DNA from 3 places in the Allofournierella sp. genome. Region 3 is predicted to be linked to each of the others. Evidence: riboswitches for the same ligand, from Rfam matches in the RefSeq annotation. Region 3 holds a riboswitch; each other region holds the start of a gene.
The links. A riboswitch is a leader RNA that binds a small molecule or an ion and turns the genes downstream of it on or off. The one in region 3 is predicted to bind lysine.
Positions count from the first base shown of each region.

Region 1: linked by a shared signal. The riboswitch ahead of J7G73_RS08325 (sodium:alanine symporter family protein) and the one ahead of J7G73_RS13695 (ABC transporter substrate-binding protein/permease) in region 3 are both predicted to bind lysine.
Region 2: linked by a shared signal. The riboswitch ahead of dapA (4-hydroxy-tetrahydrodipicolinate synthase) and the one ahead of J7G73_RS13695 (ABC transporter substrate-binding protein/permease) in region 3 are both predicted to bind lysine.

Region 1 is NZ_JAGHKE010000057.1:13,581-15,843, forward strand. It holds gene J7G73_RS08325 (sodium:alanine symporter family protein) at 1-1,026, opposite strand, end outside; lysine riboswitch at 1,161-1,339, opposite strand; gene J7G73_RS08330 (hypothetical protein) at 1,551-2,263, opposite strand, start outside.
Region 2 is NZ_JAGHKE010000109.1:8,084-10,346, forward strand. It holds gene J7G73_RS11940 (amidohydrolase) at 1-304, opposite strand, end outside; lysine riboswitch at 441-611, shown strand; gene dapA (4-hydroxy-tetrahydrodipicolinate synthase) at 710-1,597, shown strand; gene dapD (2,3,4,5-tetrahydropyridine-2,6-dicarboxylate N-acetyltransferase) at 1,625-2,263, shown strand, end outside.
Region 3 is NZ_JAGHKE010000047.1:5,035-7,297, reverse strand. It holds gene J7G73_RS13695 (ABC transporter substrate-binding protein/permease) at 1-789, opposite strand, end outside; lysine riboswitch at 943-1,120, opposite strand; gene J7G73_RS07320 (metallophosphoesterase) at 1,238-2,263, shown strand, end outside.

The sequences.
Region 1 (2,263 bases), on a different contig from region 3:
GGTGGCGTTGGTGGCACCACTGGTCCACTCGCCGGAAACCAGCACGGTGAGGGCGGTGATGGTGCAGACCACGAAGGTGTCCACAAACACCTCAAAGGAGCCCCACAGACCCTGCTCTACCGGGTGGCGGGTCTGGCTGGAGGCGTGGATCATGGGGCTGCTGCCCCAGCCGGCCTCGTTGGAGTATACGCTGCGAGCCATACCGGTGGAGATCACCTTGGACACGCTGGCACCCGCGAAGCCGCCCAGCGCGGCAGAGCCGGTGAAGGCCTCGCCGAAGATGGCGCCCAGGGTGGGCAGCAGGTTGTCCAGATGCATGAGGATAACGATGATGCCCAGGATCAGGTAGGACAGGCTCATGATGGGAACCAGCTTGGTGAGGATCTGGCCCAGCTTTTTCACGCCGCCCCAGATCATGAAGTACAGAATCAGCACGATGATCAGCGCCGCGATGGCCTGGGGAATGCCCAGAGACTGGGCCACCACCTCAGAGGTGGTGAAGGTGGAAGCGCTGATGAAGAAGGTGGAGAAGATGCCGATACCGAACACAAAGGCCAGCGGCAGCCACAGCTTGCCCCAGTGACGCTCCTCGCCAAGGCCCCGCTCCATATAATAGGTGGGGCCGCCGTAGGGCACGCCGTTTTCATCGGTGCGGCGGTAGTACACCGCCAGGGTCACCTCCACCTGCTTGATGAGCATGCCCAGGAAGGCGGTGAGCCACATCCAGAACACCGCACCGGGGCCGCCGGTGGTCACAGCGGTGGCCACGCCCGCGATGTTGCCGAAGCCCACCGAGCCGCCCACGGCGGTGGCGATGGCTTCGTAGGGGGTGAGCAGGCCCTTTTCATCGGCGCTCTCATCGGTGCGGTGGAACAGCCGGCCCAGGGTACGGCTGAATATATAGCCCAGGTGACGCACCTGGAAGAACTTGGTGCGCAGGGTGAAGTACACGCCGGTGACGATCATCAGAATGATCAGCGGCGGGCCCCAGATGATGTTGTTCAGGGCATTCAGAAAGTTCGACATGATGTTGTGATTCCTCCTTTGTATTCCATCGGATACCATCACAACCACCCGTCACGTCCCGACCATGCCGCAAAAAAAGAGGGGCCGCGACGCCGGAATTTGCATCGCCGCCCCCCTGTGAAAGAACGGAACAAACCCCCAATAGCGCCACCACTTTGTTCAAGTGAGAGTGCGCCGCCCACTGGACGGCACCCCAACAAACACCCCGCTGCCGCGCGGAAATCTGTTTCGGCAAACCGCCTCTTCCCGCAAAGATCTTTGGCCGGCAGGCCTCCCTTTGCGGTACCATACGGTTTGCGCCTCTATTGTGTGGTATTCAATTTCCTTTCCTATCATAAAACGGCGGTGTCGGGTTGTCAACCTGATTTTTCTTATTTTTATTCATCTTTTGTGCATTTTCAGCCGTTTTGCTCAGCGGGAGACCGGGTCCGGCTGTTTGGCCTGATAGGTCCAAGGGCCTTCCGGCGTCTGGGCGGTGAAAACGGCGCACCAGTCGTACCCGTTCACGCCGGTGGGTTCCTGGGTCAGGCATACAGAAAGCCCACGCCGTCCATCTGCGCATCCTCCCAGGGCAGCTCCAGCGCCTGCCAGCTTTCGCCTCGGTCCGGGCTGTAGACGATCACCGGCAGATTCCCGCCCAGCACAAAGCCCACCGGGCCGTCTGTCTGCGGGGAAATATACCAGCTGCTGCGGGTCACGGCGGTGCAGGTTTCGATGCATTCCGCCAGCAGACCCTCAAATCGGCTGGGCAGAGCGTTCCAGTGCTCGCCCCAGTCCCGGGTGTAGAACAGGTGGCCTTCGTTTGTGACCCGGATGTCGGCCTGTTCATACAGCTGCGGATTACCCAGCCAGCGTGCTTCATCCTCCGGGGCAAAGCAGAAGCGGGCGATGCGGGTGCCTGCCCGGTCCTCATCCTCCGCCTGGCGCACGGTGAGCATCCAGGTGGGGGAGCCATCCGCCTTGCCGTATTGCCCCGCCTGGTACAGGGCCAGATCAAAGCCCTCCGGGGCCGCCGTCATGTCCACTACGGTCTGACCGCCCTCCGGGCGCGAAAAGGCGGTGAACTCCACCAGGAGCGGCGTTCCCAAGGCCATCTGCAGATCGTCTTGAGGCAGAGCGCGTAGCCGCTCGGCCACCAGCTCCAGCCGCAGGTTGGGGTTTTCCGAGGTGTCCGCGCCGGATTCGGCATCGCTGTCCATCCGGGTGCCCACATTGTTCACATCCTGATGCAGCCGGC
Region 2 (2,263 bases), on a different contig from region 3:
CCAGCACCATAGCCATGTGGCCGTCGTGGCCGCAGGCATGCATCTTGCCCTCGTGGCGGGAGGCGTAGTCGCAGCCGCTGCGCTCGGCGATGGGCAGAGCGTCCATATCTGCCCGGAAGGCGGCGGTGTGGGGCTTGCCTGCGTCAAAGTAGGCACACAGGGTGCTCTGGCAGGGTGAAAACAAGGTGCAGGGATACTGCTCCAGCACCCGGCGGATATAGGCCAGGGTTTCGGGCAGGTCAAAATCAGTTTCCGGAATCTGGTGCAGGTCCCGGCGGTATTGGGTCAGCAGCTGCTGCGTCATGGAAATCTCTCCCCCTCTGTTTGTGACATTTTGCTCCTATTATAAGCGTTCTGCTCCGGATGCACAAGCGTGGGAACGCTTGGGCAAAGAAGGAAAAAGCCGTTGACTTCACTTCGATAGCGTGCTATGATGCAGATATATGGATAGAGGCGCGGGTGCGATGAACCCCACAGGAGCCGGCAGGTGCAGATCGTGGGGCGGGGCAAGCCCGCCGAATTGGCGCAGCCGGGCGCGGCGGTGCCGATGGGGCCACGGGGAATACCCGCGGCACTGTCCGCGGAAGGACCGCGGGGGCGCTATCTTACCTGTAAGCGGTGGTATTGTCCACGCGCCGGTAAGGCCGCAGCGCCCTTCCGGCGCGTTTTTTGTTGTTCGTAAGTTTAAGGATAGAGAGGAGCAGCCGTTATGACCGCAAAGAATCTGAAGGGCTCCATTGTGGCCCTCATTACCCCCTTCCACGAGGATGGAAGCGTTAATTTTGAAAAACTGGCCCAGCTGGTGGGCTTTCACCTGGAAAACGGCACTGATGGTTTGCTGATCCTGGGCACCACCGGTGAGAGCTCGGCCATGAGCCACGAGGAGGACGACGCGGTCTGCGAATTCGTGGTCAAGCGGGTGGCCGGCCGGGTGCCGGTGATCGCGGGCAGCGGCTCCAACTGCACCCAGACCATGCTGGAAAAGAGCCTGAGCTTTGAAAAGCTGGGTGCGGATGCCCTGCTGCTCATTACTCCCTATTACAACAAGACCAATGAGGAGGGCATGTACAACCACTTCAAGACGGTGGCGGACGCGGTGCATATCCCCTGCATCCTGTACAATGTGCCCGGCCGTACCGGCTGCGGCATCTCCGAGGACATGGTGCGCCGTCTGTCCACCCATCCCAACATCATGGGCATCAAGGAGGCCTCCGGCAACCTGAGCTACACCGCCAAGATCGCCCGCTATGTGAATGAGGATTTCGCCCTCTATTCCGGCAACGACGATATGGTTCTGCCCATCCTGTCGCTGGGCGGCAGCGGTGTGATCTCGGTGCTGGCCAACATCCTGCCCCGCCAGACTCACGATATGGTCATGGACTACCTGAACGGCGACCGGGACAAGGCGCTCCAGGCGCAGCTGGGCCTGCTGGATGTGATCAACGGCCTGTTCCTGGAGGTCAATCCCATTCCCGTGAAGGAGGCCATGAACCAGATGGGCATGGAGGTGGGCGGATACCGCCAGCCTCTGGGCCCCATGGGCGAGGCCGCCAAGGCCAAGCTGGCCGTTGCGCTGAAGGCTGCCGGCCTGGTCTGAGCACAGGGGTTTGAAAAACGGCCGGGAATGTGGCATAATAGAACGGCAAAAACAAAGCAACAAGGTGGGAAAAGAAACGTGAACGCAGAACAGATCATTCAGTACATTGCAAACGCCGAGAAGAAGACCCCGGTGAAGATCACCATCCAGGAAAAGGAGCCCCTGAACTACGGCTCCGCCAAGGTGTTCGGCACCGGTGCCAAGATCGTATTTGGCGACTGGAAGGAGCTTGGCCCCATTCTGGAGGCCAATGCCGATAAGATCGAGGACATGGTGGTGGAAAACGATTGCCGCAATTCGGCCATTCCCCTGCTGGACCTGAAGGGCATCAACGCCCGCATCGAGCCGGGCGCCATCATCCGCGAGCAGGTGGAGATCGGCGACGCGGCGGTGATTATGATGGGCGCTATCATCAACATCGGCGCCATCATCGGCGAGGGCACCATGATCGATATGGGCGCTGTGCTGGGCGGCCGTGCCACCGTGGGCAAGCACTGCCACGTGGGCGCGGGTGCGGTGCTGGCCGGTGTGATCGAGCCCGCCAGCGCAAAGCCGGTGATCCTGGAGGACGATGTGCTGGTAGGTGCCAACGCGGTGGTCATCGAGGGTGTGCACGTGGGCGAAGGCGCAGTGATTGCCGCCGGCAGTGTGGTCATCGAGGACGTG
Region 3 (2,263 bases):
GTCCTCGGTCATGGTGTTCAGCACGCCGTTAATGGCATCCTTCAATTCGGTGTTGCCCTTCTGCACCGAGATGCCGATGTTCACATCCTCGCTGGAGACCACGAAGTTGTCCTCGCTGTCGTTGAAGTCCAGCAGCACGAAGTCGCTGTAGGCGTTCAGGGCCGCCTTGGCGGTGGGGATGTCGGTGACCACCAGATTTGCCCGGCCGGTCTCCAGCGCCATCAGCATGGCGGGGGCGGATTCCTGGGGGGTAAGGATGGTGCCGTCCGGGATCTGGGGCAGACAGCCGTCGTACCAGATGGTGCCCAGCTGACTGGTGGCGGTGGCGCCCGCCAGCTCGCTCAGGCCCTGGGCCTGGGCATAGGGGCTGTCGACCCGGGTCAGACCCACGATGGAGGCGTAGAAGTAGGGGGCGGTGAAATCCACCGACTCCAGCCGTTCACTGGTGATGGACTGGCCCGCAATCACACAGTCCACGGTGCCGCTCTGCACGGCGGGCACCAGCGAATCCCAGTCCAGCCGCACGATCTCCAGCTCCATACCCAGAGCCTCGGCGATCTTCTTGGCCATCATCACATCGTAGCCGTTGGCGTAATCGGCGCTGTCCTTGATGGGCACCGCGCCGTTGGAAGAATCCGGCTGGGTCCAGTTGTAGGGGGCGTAGGCACATTCCATGGCCACGGTCAGGGTGTTGTCGTCCAGCACGCTGCCCTCGGCCGAAACGGCCAGACCGCCGGGAAGGGCGGTAATCAGCAGCAGCGCCAGCACAAGGCTTGCGATCTTTTTCATTGTGTTTTTCCTCCTTTTGCTTTACCGCTGCCCGCCACGCAAAAAAACGGGGCTGCTTTCCTTTCGAAAAGCAGCCCCGCGGAAGTCTCTGTGCGCACCGCGAAGGAACGCGGCACGTTGCAGGCAGCCCCGGCCGGGCCGCCCCTTCGGTTTCCCTTGGATAGCGCTTCACGAAAAAACTTCGTGACAGTCCGGCGGATCTTCTCCGCCAGCCCAGGCAAGCGCACCCCAGACCGGGTTCGCTTCCTTCGGCGGTGTTTCCTTTCGGTGCGGCGGGGGTCTGCCCCGAATGCCGCGCGCTACTCTTAAACACCGCGCCTCTATCACAGCGATATGAATTTAGTTGCCATATTACTCTATTTTCCACAACTTGTCAAGTATTTTGACCCTAAAAGCTTTCTTTTATCATGTTGAAGTGCTACACTTTGGGGAAAGGAGGGCATTTTTGATGTTATACGACGAGTGTTTAAGGTTGGCAAAAGCCCCATCACCCCCTGCTGTCTTTCAAAATTCTGAGACTAATGCTCTTGCCTCATTATCTCCCATTTCCACATTACCTTCTTTGTTGGAATTCAATGAAACAGCCTTGAGTGAATGCTCTCCTGTATACTATATAAGCGATTTACATCTTGAGCATCAAATCGCCAACAAGTTTCCAGCCGGAGCAACAGAAAAGCAAGTCGAAAGATATCTTCAGACCATTGTCCGCAATCTATTTCCGGAAGCATTTCTAGAGGATATCGCCCACAACCTCAGCCCTATTGTTCTGTTTGCCGGGGACATTTGTGCTTCTTTTAAGCTTGCTGAATTGTTTTACACAAAGTTCATTTCTCACTGGGATAAACTGGAACGAGATTTTCATAGAACAAGACGGAAACAATTTATCCCCATACAGCAAGAGCTTGATTCTCTGTGGGCGCAGATAGCCGAACTCGAACAGTCTGTAAGCGAGTGGAGTTCTCATCACGGTTGGACAAAACGCGCCACAAAACCCTTGGATCAATATGGCAGTGTTCCCCCAGAAATACGTCAAGCTTCTTCCACATTAAGCACATTGAAAGAACAAGCTTCCTCGCTCCGATCCCAATTGCCTGATGATCTCTATTGGAATTCTCCATTTAAAAAACACTTCCACTTCGTATATGCCATTTTAGGCAACCATGAACTTTGGGATTTCAATAATTTAGATGACTGCATCCGCTCTTATCAAGACCTGTTTCAAAAACTCGAAATCTGTTTTCTGCATAATAACATTGCTTGGTTTGGCAAGACCAACGGTATATTCTGCAACGACTATACCCATCATCCACAATTGCTCATCGAGGACTCTGCTGTCGACAATGATTCTGCCATTGACGATGATTCTCACTATTACTCTCACATTTTTCAAAGCGTCATGATTGTTGGCGGAATCGGATTTGCGGGTTGTAATTCAAAGTTCAATGCAATCAACGGAATATATCAAAATGCATTA